One region of the Streptomyces sp. CA-249302 genome, then DNA from elsewhere that is predicted to be linked to it. Evidence: riboswitches for the same ligand, from Rfam matches in the RefSeq annotation. Region 1 holds a riboswitch; the other holds the start of a gene.
What was found. A riboswitch is a leader RNA that binds a small molecule or an ion and turns the genes downstream of it on or off. The one in region 1 is predicted to bind S-adenosylmethionine.
Positions count from the first base shown of each region.

Region 2: it holds a riboswitch for S-adenosylmethionine, as region 1 does, so the genes downstream of both, thrC (threonine synthase) here and ACQEWB_RS13295 (aminotransferase class V-fold PLP-dependent enzyme) in region 1, are expected to answer to the same signal.

Region 1 is NZ_JBNJMG010000001.1:2,935,700-2,942,519, reverse strand. It holds gene qcrC (cytochrome bc1 complex diheme cytochrome c subunit) at 1-388, shown strand, start outside; gene qcrA (cytochrome bc1 complex Rieske iron-sulfur subunit) at 385-1,440, shown strand; gene qcrB (cytochrome bc1 complex cytochrome b subunit) at 1,437-3,071, shown strand; gene trpD (anthranilate phosphoribosyltransferase) at 3,212-4,276, shown strand; SAM riboswitch class IV at 4,349-4,465, shown strand; gene ACQEWB_RS13295 (aminotransferase class V-fold PLP-dependent enzyme) at 4,569-5,930, shown strand; gene ACQEWB_RS13290 (protein kinase domain-containing protein) at 5,999-6,820, shown strand, end outside.
Region 2 is NZ_JBNJMG010000001.1:4,948,608-4,955,427, forward strand. It holds gene ACQEWB_RS22055 (cold-shock protein) at 1-118, opposite strand, end outside; gene ACQEWB_RS22060 (ubiquitin-like small modifier protein 1) at 571-846, opposite strand; gene thrC (threonine synthase) at 843-2,132, opposite strand; SAM riboswitch class I at 2,151-2,297, opposite strand; gene ACQEWB_RS22070 (glucosyl-3-phosphoglycerate synthase) at 2,426-3,370, shown strand; gene ACQEWB_RS22075 (alpha,alpha-trehalose-phosphate synthase (UDP-forming)) at 3,455-4,918, shown strand; gene otsB (trehalose-phosphatase) at 5,081-5,935, opposite strand; gene ACQEWB_RS22085 (DUF3263 domain-containing protein) at 5,945-6,178, opposite strand; gene ACQEWB_RS22090 (extracellular solute-binding protein) at 6,228-6,820, opposite strand, start outside.

The sequences.
Region 1 (6,820 bases):
TGCCGACATCGCCAAGGGCGGCGAGCTGTTCCGCACCAACTGCGCGCAGTGCCACAACTTCACCGGCAAGGGCGGTGCGCTGACGCACGGCAAGTTCGCGCCGGACCTCGAGGGCGTCGACCCGAAGCACGTCTACGAGGCCATGCTGACCGGCCCGCAGAACATGCCGTCGTTCCCCGACACCACGCTGTCGGAGCAGAACAAGAAGGACATCATCGCGTACCTGAACGCGGTCAACGGTGACGACACCGAGAGCCCCGGCGGCCTTGAGCTGGGCGGTCTCGGCCCGGTCTCCGAGGGCCTGTTCGCCTGGATCTTCGGACTCGGCGCGCTGATCGCGGTCGCCGTCTGGGTCGCCGCTCGGACCGCAAAGGCCAAGAAGTCATGAGTAGCCAAGACATTCCAGAAGAGAACCTGCCCGCTGAGCAGGACGCGCACGGCGCCGTAAGCGTCGCGGACGAGCAGGACCCGTTCGCCGACCCCGGACTGCCGCCCCACGAGCACCGGGTGCAGGACATCGACGAGCGGGCCGCCAAGCGGTCCGAGCGTGTGGTGGCCATGCTGTTCACGGTCTCGATGCTGGCCACGGTCGGCTTCATCGCCTCCTACGTGGCGATCCCGCACGACAAGGCGATCTACGTCTTCCCGATCGGGCACATCAACGCGCTGAACTTCGCGCTGGGCCTGACCCTCGGTCTGGCACTGTTCGCGATCGGCGCGGGCGCGGTCCACTGGGCCCGCACCCTGATGTCCGACGAGGAGATCGCCGACGAGCGTCACCCGATCGAGGCGTCGCCCGAGGTCAAGGCCAAGGTCATGGCCGACTTCAAGCAGGGCGCCAAGGAGTCCGCGCTCGGCCGCCGCAAGCTCATCCGCAACACCATGTTCGGTGCGCTGGCCCTGTTCCCGCTCTCCGGCGTCATGCTGCTGCGCGACCTCGGTCCGCTGCCGGGCACCAAGCTCCGCCACACGCTGTGGTCCAAGGGCAAGCTGCTCGTCAACATGAACACGAACGAGCCGCTGCGTCCCTCCGACGTCGCGGTCGGCTCGCTCACCTTCGCCAAGCCCGAGGGCCTGGAGGAGCACGACGAGGACTTCCAGACCGAGATCGCCAAGGCGGCCCTGATGATCGTCCGGTTGCAGCCGGACAACATCAAGGACAAGCGCGAGCTCGAGTGGTCGCACGAGGGCATCGTCGCCTTCTCGAAGATCTGCACCCACGTCGGTTGCCCGATCTCGCTGTACGAGCAGCAGACGCACCACGTGCTGTGCCCTTGCCACCAGTCCACCTTCGACCTCTCCGACGGTGCCCGAGTGATCTTCGGCCCCGCCGGTCACGCCCTGCCGCAGCTGCGGATCAGCGTGAACGACGAGGGCTACCTCGAGGCGCTCGGCGACTTCGAAGAGCCCGTCGGTCCTGCATTCTGGGAGCGCGGATGAGCACCAACACCAGCACCGAGGCCCGGCGCGGCAAAGCGCCGGCCGGCGAGCGCGTCGCCGACTGGGCGGACGGGCGGCTGGGGATCTACTCCCTGGCCAAGAGCAACATGCGCAAGATCTTCCCCGACCACTGGTCGTTCATGTTGGGTGAAGTGTGCCTGTACAGCTTCATCATCCTCATCCTCACGGGTGTGTACCTGACGCTGTTCTTCCACCCGTCGATGAACGAGGTGGAGTACCACGGCAGCTACATCCCGCTGCAGGGCCAGATGATGTCCGAGGCCTTCAGCTCGACCCTGCACATCTCCTTCGACGTGCGCGGTGGTCTGCTGATCCGGCAGATCCACCACTGGGCCGCGCTGATCTTCCTCGCGGGCATGTTCGTGCACATGATGCGCGTGTTCTTCACGGGCGCGTTCCGCAAGCCGCGTGAGGTCAACTGGCTGTTCGGCTTCCTGCTGCTCGTCCTGGGCATGTTCACCGGCTTCACCGGCTACTCGCTCCCGGACGACCTGCTCTCCGGCACCGGTGTCCGCTTCATGGAGGGCGCGGTCCTGTCCGTGCCGGTCGTCGGCACGTACCTGTCGATGTTCCTCTTCGGCGGCGAGTTCCCGGGCGGCGACTTCGTGGCCCGGTTCTACTCGGTCCACATCCTGCTGCTGCCGGGCATCATGCTCGGTCTGCTGGTGGGCCACCTGATCCTGGTCTTCTACCACAAGCACACGCAGTTCGCGGGCCCCGGAAAGACCAACAACAACGTCGTCGGCATGCCGCTGCTGCCCGTGTACATGGCGAAGGCCGGAGGCTTCTTCTTCCTGGTCTTCGGCGTCATCGCGGCCATCGCGGCGATCGCCTCGATCAACCCGATCTGGGCCATGGGCCCCTACCGACCGGACCAGGTGTCGACCGGCGCCCAGCCCGACTGGTACATGGGCTTCTCCGAGGGCCTGATCCGTACGATGCCGGGCTGGGAGATCAACCTCTGGGGCCACACGCTCGTCCTGGGCGTGTTCATCCCGCTGGTGATCTTCCCGCTGGTCCTGGTCGCGATCGCGGTCTACCCGTTCATCGAGTCCTGGGTCACCGGCGACAAGCGCGAGCACCACATCCTGGACCGTCCGCGCAACGCCCCGACGCGTACCGCGTTCGGTGCCGCGTGGATCTCCTGGTACTTCGTGCTGATGATCGGTGGCGGCAACGACCTGTGGGCCACGCACTTCCACCTGTCGATCAACGCGATCACCTGGTTCGTGCGTGTCGCCTTCTTCGTGATGCCGGTCCTGGTCTTCATCGCCACCAAGCGGATCTGCCTCGGCCTGCAGCGCCGCGACAAGGACAAGGTGCTGCACGGCCGCGAGTCCGGCATCATCAAGCGCCTGCCGCACGGTGAGTTCATCGAGGTGCACGAGCCGCTCAGCCAGGACGCGCTGCACACCCTCACCGCGCACGAGCAGTACAAGCCGGCCGAGATCGGCCCGACGGTCGACGAGAACGGCGTCGAGCGCAAGGTCAAGGGCTCCGAGAAGCTGCGCGCCAAGCTCAGCGAGGCGTACTACGGCGAGGAGTCGCAGATCGCCAAGCCGACCGTCGAGGAGTACAAGGAGATCACGAGCGGCCACGGCCACCACTGATCACTGCTTGTCATTGCGCTCGCCACAGCGCACCAGAAGGGCCCCGTCCGGTGTTCGGACGGGGCCCTTCTGCATGCCCTGAGCTGGATAGGGTGGGGGCATCTGTTGAACCATGTCTTACGACCCTCAGGAGCGGCCTTATGAGCGCTGTGACCCCCGCAGGAGGCGACACCGCGGCGGGCCGTTCCTGGCCCGGCCTGCTGAACGGTCTGCTCGGCGGCCGTGACCTGAGCACCGACGACACCGCGTGGGCGATGGACCTGATGATGCGCGGCGAGGCGACCGACGCGCAGATCGCCGGGTTCGTGGTGGCCCTCCGGGCCAAGGGCGAGACCGTCGAGGAGATCAACGGCCTGGTCCGCACGATGTACGAGCACGCGAACGTGATCGAGGTGCCCGGCCCGACGGTCGACATCGTCGGCACGGGCGGCGACGGCGCGAAGACCGTCAACATCTCCACGATGTCCTCGATCGTCGTCGCCGGCACCGGCGCCCGGGTCGTCAAGCACGGCAACCGGGCCGCGTCCTCCGCGTCCGGGGCGTCCGACGTCCTGGAGAAGCTGGGCGTCAACCTGGAGTTGCCCGTGCAGCGGGTGCCCGAGGTGGCCCAGGAGGCCGGGATCACCTTCTGCTTCGCGATCAAGTTCCATCCGGCGCTGCGTCATGTGGGCGCCGCACGCGGCCAGTTGGGCATCCGTACGGTGTTCAACGCGCTCGGCCCGCTGACCAACCCCGCGAAGGTGCGGGCGCAGGCGGTGGGTGTAGCGGACCCGCGCATGGCGCCGATCGTGGCCGGCGTCTTCGCGGACCGCGGCAACTCCTCCCTGGTCTTCCGCGGCGACGACGGCCTCGACGAGCTGACGACCACGGCGACCTCCCGCGTCTGGATCGTCCGGGACGGCAAGGTCACGGAGGAGACCTTCGACCCGCGTGACGTCGGCATCGAGCTGGTCCCGGTGGAGGCGCTGCGGGGCGCTGACCCGGCGTACAACGCCGACGTCGCCCGTCGCCTGCTCGACGGCGAGACGGGCCCGGTCCGTGACGCCGTACTCCTGAACTCGGCGGCGGCCCTCGTGGCTCTCGATCCGGGCACCGGGACCCTGGCCGAGCAGATCGGGGCCGGGATGGCGAAGGCGGCCGAGTCGATCGACTCCGGGTCGGCCAAGCGGGCGCTGGAGCGCTGGGTGGCGGCCAGCAACGCGTAGCAGGGGTGCGCGGTCCCGTAATTCGGACACGAGTTGCGGGACCGCGATCACCTCGCGTACGTTCCTGTACCAGGTCATGAGTGACAGTCATGAGGCCCCGGCCGACTGTCCGGCAACCCTCCGTCCGTGGCGGGGTGCCCCGGGTGAGGACCAGGCCGTGAACAGCAAGGTTCACGGCAAGCGCGGTCGTCTGAGGAGTTCCCCATGAGCAAGCGAATGCGATAGGGCCGCTGAGCCCCGCCTCTGCGTACCCCTTCTCACCTTCTTTCTTGCCTTCCCCGGGAGCTCCCCCATGTCTGTCTCCACCGCTGCCTCCGCCCAGGCCATTTGCACCCCGCTGCCCGTTCTGGGCCGAGATGTCACCGTCCCGCTCGTCACCGGCGGCGAGGTCACCTACGCGGCCCTCGACTACGCGGCCAGCGCCCCCGCCCTCCAGCGCGTCTGGGACGACGTCGCGGCCTACGCGCCCTACTACGGCAGCGTCCACCGCGGGGCCGGCTACCTCTCCCAGCTCTCCACCGACCTCTTCGAGAACGCCCGCAAGACGGTCACCGAGTTCCTGGACTGCCGTGCCGACGACCAGCTGATCTTCACCCGGTCCACGACCGACTCGCTCAACCTCCTCGCCGCGGCCCTCCCCGCCGACTGCCAGGTCTTCGTCTTCGAGACAGAGCACCACGCCAGCCTGCTGCCCTGGAAGGATGCCCGGGTCACCTACCTCAACGCCCCGCGCACCCCGCGCCAGGCCGTCGAGACCCTGGAGCAGGCCCTCGCCGACCGGGACCCGTACGGCCCGGCCCTGGTCTGCGTCACCGGTGCCTCGAACGTCACCGGCGAGCTGTGGCCGGTCCGCGAGCTGGCCGCCGCCGCCCACGCGCACGGCGCCCGCATCGTCCTGGACGCCGCCCAGCTCGCCCCGCACCACCCGGTCTCCGTGCAGGACCTCGACGTCGACTGGGTCGCCTTCTCCGGCCACAAGCTCTACGCCCCCTTCGGCTCCGGCGTCCTGGCCGGCCGCGCCGACTGGCTCCGGGCCGCCGACCCCTACCTGGCGGGCGGCGGCGCCAGCCGCAAGGTCACCCGGCGGGAGGACGGGGGAGTCGACGTGGAGTGGCACGACAGCGCCGCCCGGCACGAGGCCGGCTCCCCGAACGTCATCGGCGCCTACTCCATCGCCTCCGCCTGCAAGGCCCTCACCGAGGCCGGCTTCGACACCCTGGTCGCCCGCGAGCAGCACCTGATCGAGAAGGTGCGCACGGGCCTCGCCGAGGTTCCCGAGGTCCGCGTCCTCTCCCTCTTCGGCGACGACGCCCCCCGCGTCGGCGTGATCTCCTTCGTCGTCGAGGGCTGGAACAGCTCGCACTTCGCCGCCGCCCTCTCCGCCGAGTACGGCATCGGCGTCCGCGACGGCCTCTTCTGCGCCCACCCCCTCGTCCGCACCCTGCTGGGCAGCGACCCGCAGACCCAGGGCGAGTGCGGCGCCCCCGAGGCCGCGCCCGGCGAGAAGTCCCTCAACGCGATCCGCGTGAGCTTCGGCGCGGGCACCCCGGACGAGCACGTGGAGCGGTTCGTGAACGCCGTCAGGGAACTCGTGACGGTCGGCGCGAAGTGGCAGTACCGCACCGAGGACGGCCGCTGCGTGCCGGCCGTCTGAGGCGTCGTACGACGTCCGACGTATACGCTCCTCCTCAAGCAGCAGGACGCTGACAGGGGGAGCACAGGGTGGAAGCGCTGCGCGCGAACGATCCGCGACGGATCGGACCGTACGAGGTGCTGGGCAGGCTCGGCGCGGGCGGTATGGGAGAGGTGTACCTCGCCGAGGGGCGGGGCGGGCTGCGGCTGGCCGTGAAGGTGGTGCGGGCCGAGCACGCGGAGGACCGCACCTTCCGGGCCCGGTTCCGGCAGGAGGTGCGGGCCGCGCAGACCATCGGCGGCGCGGGGACGTACACAGCGCGGGTCGTCGACGCCGACACCGAGGCCGAACGGCCTTGGATGGCAACGGAGTTCGTCGAAGGGCCGAACCTCCGGGACGCCGTGCTCGACCACGGCGCGCTGCCCGAGGAGGCGGTACGGCTGCTCGGCGCCGCGCTCGGCGAGGCCCTTTCCGCGATCCACGCCAAGGGGATGGTCCACCGGGACCTGAAGCCCTCCAACATCCTGCTCTCGCCGGACGGCCCCCGGGTCATCGACTTCGGGATCGTACGGGCCCTGGAGGCGACCGCGCTGACCAACACCGGGGCCGTCGTCGGCTCGGTCGGCTATGTCTCGCCCGAGCAGATCCGCAACGGCGCCGAAGTCGGCCCGCCGAGCGACGTGTTCTCGCTGGGCGCGGTGCTCGCGTACGCGGCCGCCGGTCGGGAACCCTTCGGCGAGGGGCAGGACTCGGTGATCCTGCTGCGCATCCTGACCCGCGACTTCGACCTCTCCGGTGTCCCGGACGCGCTCCGCCCGCTGGTCGAGTCCTGCCTGGCCGAGGACCCGGCGACCCGGCTCGCCCCGGCCGGGCTGCCCGCGGCGGTCGGCCACACCGCCGACTCCCTGGGC
Region 2 (6,820 bases), 2.0 Mb from region 1:
TGCGGTACCCGTCCATCTGGATGGCGCTGTAGTGGACGAAAACATCCGCACCACCGTCGACCGCGATGAAGCCGTACCCCTTCTCCGCGTTGAACCACTTGACGGTGCCCTGAGCCATGCCTAACTCCCCTATTACTGGCCCTTGCACAGACCCGCACTTCGCGGATCCGGGTCAGACCTCACCCCCCACGGTTTGGGGGCGTGCGCCGGAACGCGTCGACCGCGGCTGAATGTATCTGTCCAACTGCCGTCTGCAACAGGTCAATCGGACGAGAATTCTGGACGGAACCGGTCCGGAATGTAGCGAGAATTCGCCTGAATTCAGGGCAAGTCGGGCCCCACAAAGGGAACATAAGCCACAAAAGACCTGCACACTTTGGCTGCTTCTTGTCGCACCCGAAGCCGGTACTCATATGCGTCCGGCATGCGGGAAGCAGCAGGTTCCCCAACTGTACCGTGCTCAACCATGCAGAATTGCCCCCTCCGCTTCTCTCACGGAGGGGGCAATTCGGTGAACTCTTGGTGACCGGCGTTACCGACGGTAATAATCGGGGCGACCGGTATGCACGCTCAGCCTCCGGCGACGGCCGGGATGATCGAGACGCCCGCACCGTCCGGGGTCGCCGTCTCCAGCCCCTGCTCGAACCGCACGTCGTCGTCGTTCACGTACACGTTGACGAACCGTCGCAGCTTGCCCTGGTCGTCGAGGACGCGCGCGGCGATGCCGGTGTGGTTCTTCTCCAGGTCGGCGATGACCTCGCCGAGGGTGGCACCTTCGGCGGCGACCTCGGCCTGACCGCCGGTGTAGGTGCGCAGGATGGTGGGGATGCGGACGTTGACGCTCATGATGCGAGGCCAGCCTCTCGGAAGGAGTCGAGGTTCGGGCGGATGGTGGCGGTGAGGCCCGTGTCGGCCACCGCGTCGAGGGTCTTGAGGCCGTCGCCCGTGTTGAGCACGACCGTGGTGAGGGTCGGGTCGAGTACGCCGTTCTCGATCAGCTTGCGTGTGACGCCGACCGTCACGCCACCCGCCGTCTCGGCGAAGATGCCCTCGGTGCGGGCCAGCAGCCGGATCGCGTCGACGATCTGCTCGTCGTTCACATCCTCCACCGCACCGCCCGTACGGCGAGCGATGTCCAGGACGTACGGCCCGTCCGCCGGGTTGCCGATGGCGAGGGACTTGGCGATGGTGTTCGGCTTCTGCGGCCGGACCACGTCGTGCCCCGCCTTGTACGCCACCGACACCGGCGAGCAGCCCTCGGCCTGCGCGCCGAAGATCTTGTACGGCCTGTCCTCGACCAGCCCGAGCTTGATCAGCTCCTGGAGCCCCTTGTCGATCTTCGTGAGCTGCGAGCCGGAGGCGATCGGCACGACCAGCTGGTCGGGGAGCCGCCAGCCGAGCTGCTCGCAGATCTCGTACGCCAGGGTCTTGGAGCCCTCCGCGTAGTACGGCCGCAGGTTGACGTTGACGAAACCCCAGCCCTCGCCGGCCGGGTCGCCGATCAGCTCGGAGCAGAAACGGTTCACGTCGTCGTAGTTGCCCTCGATGCCGATGAGCTCGCCGCCGTAGACCGCGGCCATGACGACCTTGCCCTGCTCCAGGTCGTGCGGGATGAACACGCAGGAGCGGAAGCCGGCGCGGGCGGCGGCGGCACCCACCGCGCCGGCCAGGTTGCCGGTGGAGGAGCAGGAGAGGGTGGTGAAGTCGAAGGCGCGGGCGGCCTCGATGGCCTGGGCGACGACGCGGTCCTTGAAGGAGTGCGTCGGGTTGCCGGAGTCGTCCTTCACGAAGAGCTTGCCGGCCTCGACGCCCAGCTCGCGGGCCAGGTTGTCGGCCTTGACGAGCTTGGTCCAGCCGGGGTTGATGTTCGGCTTCTCGGCCACGTCCGCGGGGACGGGCAGCAGCGGCGCGTAACGCCAGATGTTCGCGGGTCCCGCCTCGATCCGCTTGCGGAGCTCCTCGGTGTCGTAGGCCGAGAAGTCGTACGCGATCTCCAGCGGGCCGAAACACTCCTCGCAGGCGAAAACCGGGCCGAGCGGAACCTGGTGACCGCATTCGCGGCAGCTCAGCGCTGCGGCGGGACCGAGGTCGACGGTGGGGTTCGTGGTGCTTGCAGCAGTCTGCGCAGCCATGTGAGGGGAGGCCCTTTCTCCTCATCTTCCTCACGACGCATCTCGTCGTGAGACGGATTTGGCACCTTCCCTAGCCGGGAGCCTCACCACGACGACGTGGAAAGACCGGCTGGAGGGTTGCCGGGGCTTCATCGGGCCGTATCCCTCTGCCCCTCTGGATGAGCGGTATTCGGTTGTCAGTTCAACGACCTCGGACATGCGATGGTCATCGACGTTGTTCAAGACTGTAACCGAAGGCCAGGACAGTTGAGATAGTCGTCCGAACCGCGAGACACACGTGAGGAGCCGCCTACGTGCTGGAAGAAGTCGAGCGCTGGCTGAGCACCCGCTCCTGGTCCGTCACCGACCGCCCGCTGCACCAGATACTCGCCGCCAAGCACCGCACGGGCCAGACGGTCTCCGTAGTGCTGCCCGCGCTCAACGAGGAGGAGACGGTCGGCGACATAGTCGCGATCATCCGCCACGACCTCATGCAGCAGGTCCCGCTCGTCGACGAGATCGTCGTCGTCGACTCCGGCTCCACCGACCGCACCTCCGAGGTCGCCGCGGCGGCCGGCGCGCGGGTCGTCCACCGCGACGACATCCTGCCGCGCATCCCGACCGTCCCCGGCAAGGGCGAGGTGCTGTGGCGCTCGCTCCTCGCCACGAGCGGGGACATCGTCTGCTTCATCGACGCGGACCTGAAGGAGTTCTCCTCCGACTTCGTCTCCGGCATCGTCGGCCCCCTGCTCACCGACCCCGGGATCGACCTCGTCAAGGGCATGTACGACCGCCCGCTCGGCGGCGCGACCGGCCAGGGCGGCCGGGTGACCGAACTCATGGCCCGCCCGCTGCTCAACATGCACTGGCCCCAGCTGGCCGGATTCGTCCAGCCGCTCGGCGGCGAGTACGCGGCCCGGCGTTCGCTGCTCGAACAGCTCCCGTTCCCCGTCGGCTACGGCGTGGAGCTCGGCATGCTGGTCGACGCCCTGCACCTCGTCGGCCTCGACGCGCTCGCCCAGGTCGACGTCGGCGTCCGCAAGCACCGTCACCAGGACGGCCAGGCGCTGGGCCGCATGGCGGCGGCGATCTACCGCACGGCCCAGCTGCGGCTGGCCCGCGGGCATCTGATCAGGCCTTCTCTGACCCAGTTCGAGCGGGGCGAGGACGGCTTCGAGCCGCGCACCTATTCGGTGGACACGGAGGAACGGCCGCCCATGGTGGAGATCGCGGAGTACGCCGAGCGCAAGGTCGCGTAACGGTGCGGAGCGGGCCGTATACGGGCCGCCACCGCAAACCGGCCATACGTTTGAGTCTTTCCGGGCCGGGCTAGGTTGAGGCGTATGGCTTCCACCCACGCTGCCCATCAGGTGCTGGTCGCGTCCAACCGCGGCCCGGTCTCGTACGAGGTTCGGGGCGACGGCTCGCTGGCCGCCAAGCGGGGTGGCGGCGGGCTGGTCTCCGGGCTGTCGGCGATCGGGCCGGACGCGGGCGCGCTGTGGGTGTGCTCGGCGCTGTCCGACGGCGACCGGGAGGCGGTACGGCGCGGGGCGGGCGAGGCCGGCGTGCGGATGCTGGACATCCCGGCCGAGGTGCACGCGGACGCGTACAACGGGATCGCGAACTCGGTGCTGTGGTTCGTGCACCACATGCTGTACCAGACGCCGCTGGAGCCGGTGTTCGACGCGGAGTTCCGGCGGCAGTGGGGGTCGTACGAGGCCTACAACCGGGCGTTCGCGGAGGCGCTGGCCGAGGAGGCGGGCGAGGGGGCGGCGGTCCTCGTGCAGGACTACCACCTGTGTCTGGTGCCGGGGATGCTGCGGGAGCTGCGGCCGGATCTGCGGATCGGGCACTTCTCGCATACGCCGTGGGCGCCGACCGAGTACTTCGCGATGCTGCCGGACGACATCCGGCAGCAGCTGGTGTGGGGGATGCTCGGCGCGGACCAGCTGGGGTTCCTGACCTACCGGTGGGCCGGTGCCTTCATGGACTGCGCCCGGGGCGTCGGCGGCGAGGGGCACGTCGAGGCGGGATGGCCCGCCGGGGATCCGGTCAAGTACCTCAAGCACACGAGGACCGGTCTGGCCCCGCAGACGACCACCCGGGTCACCGTCCACGGCCTCGGCGCCGACGCCGAGTTCCTGCACGCGCGCTCGCACGAGGCGGACGTCGAGGAACGGATGGCGGCGCTGCGGGAGGAGATCGGCGCCGGGCGGAAGACGATCGTCCGGGTCGACCGCACGGAGTTGTCGAAGAACATCGTGCGCGGGCTGCTCGCGTACCGGCAGCTGCTCGACGACCGCCCCGAGTGGCGCGAGCGGGTCGTGCACGTGGCCTTCGCCTACCCCTCCCGGCAGGACCTCGCCGTCTACCGGGACTACACGGCCGAGGTGCAGCGGCTGGCCGAGGAGATCAACTCCCGTTACGGGACGCCGGGTTGGACGCCGGTCGTGCTGCACGTCAAGGACGACTTCGCCCGCTCGCTGGCGGCGTACCGGCTGGCCGACGTGGCCCTCGTCAACCCCATCCGGGACGGCATGAACCTCGTCGCCAAGGAGGTGCCGGTCGTGTCCGACGAGGGCTGCGCGCTGGTGCTGTCCCGCGAGGCCGGGGCCTACCAGGAGCTGGGCAAGGACGCGATCGTGGTGAACCCGTACGACGTCCTCGGCACGGCGAACGCGCTGCACGAGGCGCTCACCATGCCGGTGGAGGAACGGGCCGAGCGGACGAAGCGGCTCGCTGCGGCGGCGACGGCGTTGCCGCCGGCGCAGTGGTTCCTCGAGCAGTTGGAGGCGTTGCGGGGCTGAGGCTGGGGGCTGCCGCCCCCAGACCCCCGCTTCGGCCCTGAAGGGGCCTTGTCCTCAAACGCCGGACGGGCTGGAAGCGCTGGGCCTGCGTCGAGAAGTGCCGCCAGTCGGGCCGGAATTGCTCGGCCCGCGTCACGAAGAACCGCCGGACAGGCTGAATCGTCAGCCCAGTCGGTCCGCCAGCCCCCTCAGCAGCCCCACCACCCCCGCCGGCCCGTCCACCACCAGGTCGGCCCTCTCCCTCATCTCCGTGACCTCGTCGCTCCCGCTGCACACCAGCACCCCCGGCACCCCGTCCGACCGCAGCTTCTCCACCGCCGCGAACGCGGGGAGGTCGCCCAGGTCGTCGCCCGCGTAGAGGACCGCCGTCGCTGACGTCTCGCGGACGTGGTTCAGGAGGGCTACGCCCTTGTCCATGCCGGGTGGGCGGAGTTCCAGGACCAGGCGGCCCGGTTCGACGATCAGGCCGTGGCGGGTAGCGAGGTCGGTCAAGGGGGCGCGGAGGGCGTCGAAGGCGGCCTGGGGGTCGGTCGCGCGGCGGGTGTGGACCGCGACGGCTCGGCCCTTCTCCTCGATCCAGGTGCCCTGCCAGGCGCCGAACCCGTCCAGGAAGCCGGGGAGTTCGGCGCGCACGGCGGCGACGCCGGGGTGCGGGGCGGGGGCGTTGATCTCGCCGCTCACCGCGTCCCAGCGCTCGGCGCCGTAGTGCCCCAGGACGGTGAGGTGCTCCAGACCGGGCACGCCCGCGAAGCCCCCGTGGCGGACGGCCACGTCCGCCGGGCGGCCGGTGACCACCGCGACCGAGGCGACCTTCGGGGCGAGCCTCGCCAGCGCGGGGACCGCGTCCGGGTGGGCGCGGGCCTGTTCGGGGTCCGGGACGATGGGGGCGAGGGTGCCGTCGAAGTCGAAGGCGAGCACCGACTTCCCGGGGTTCGCGAGGATCGCGGCGAGTCCGTCACGTCCGGCCCGGGTGGCGGGCGTCGGCAGGGGGTCCGTGTCCGTGTCATGGGTGCCCATACGGCGACCCTAACGGTCCCCTCTGCGCTGCTCCCGTACCCTTCTCAGCCTGTTCACCGTCACCGGGTCGTGGGCCAGCGCCCGCTCGTCGTCCAGGAGCGCGTTCAGCAGCTGGTAGTAGCGGACCGGAGCCAGCCCCAGCTCCTCCCGTATCGCCCGCTCCTTCGCGCCGGGGCCCGAAAACCCCCGGCGTTCCAGTGCGAGCACGGCCCGCTCCCGCTCCCCCAGCTGCTCCTCTTCCATGTCACAAACCGTAGCGCCCGCCACTGACAGTCACCCCGGCGGAAGGGAACTACTCCGCGCTCTCCGCCGTCGAAGCCGTCGACTGGAGCTGTTCCAGCGTCGCCGCCGGGCTGCCGTTCGCGGCCACCGCCTGGCCTATCCGCTTCTTCACGGCCGCGCTCACCGTCGCCCAGGACGTCTTGTCCACCGGCGGCAGCTCGGACTGCGGCAGCTCGTCCAGGAACGGCTTGAGGTCGGCGTCCTGCTTGGCCGAACTCATGGTGTCGGACGCCGAGTTGGTGACCGGAAGCAGGTCGTACTCGCGGGAGAAGTCGAGGACGTTCTGCTCGTCGTAGACGAAGTCGAGGAAGTCGCCGACCTGTTCGGCGTGGCCGTTCTTCTTGAAGGCCATCATCCAGTCGGCGACGCCCATGGAGTTCTTGGTCGCGCCGTCCACGCCGGGCATCGGCACCATGCCGTACTTGACGCCCTTCTTCGCGGCGATCTTCATCAGCGAGGGGTGCCCGTTGAGCATGCCGACGTCACCGTTCGCGAACGCGGCGAAGGCGGCGGCCCGGTTGAGCTTGCCGGGGGCCACCGGGCCGGTCAGGCCCTTGTCGACGAGGTCGTCCTTGAGCCAGGTGAAGGTGTCGACGTTCTGCG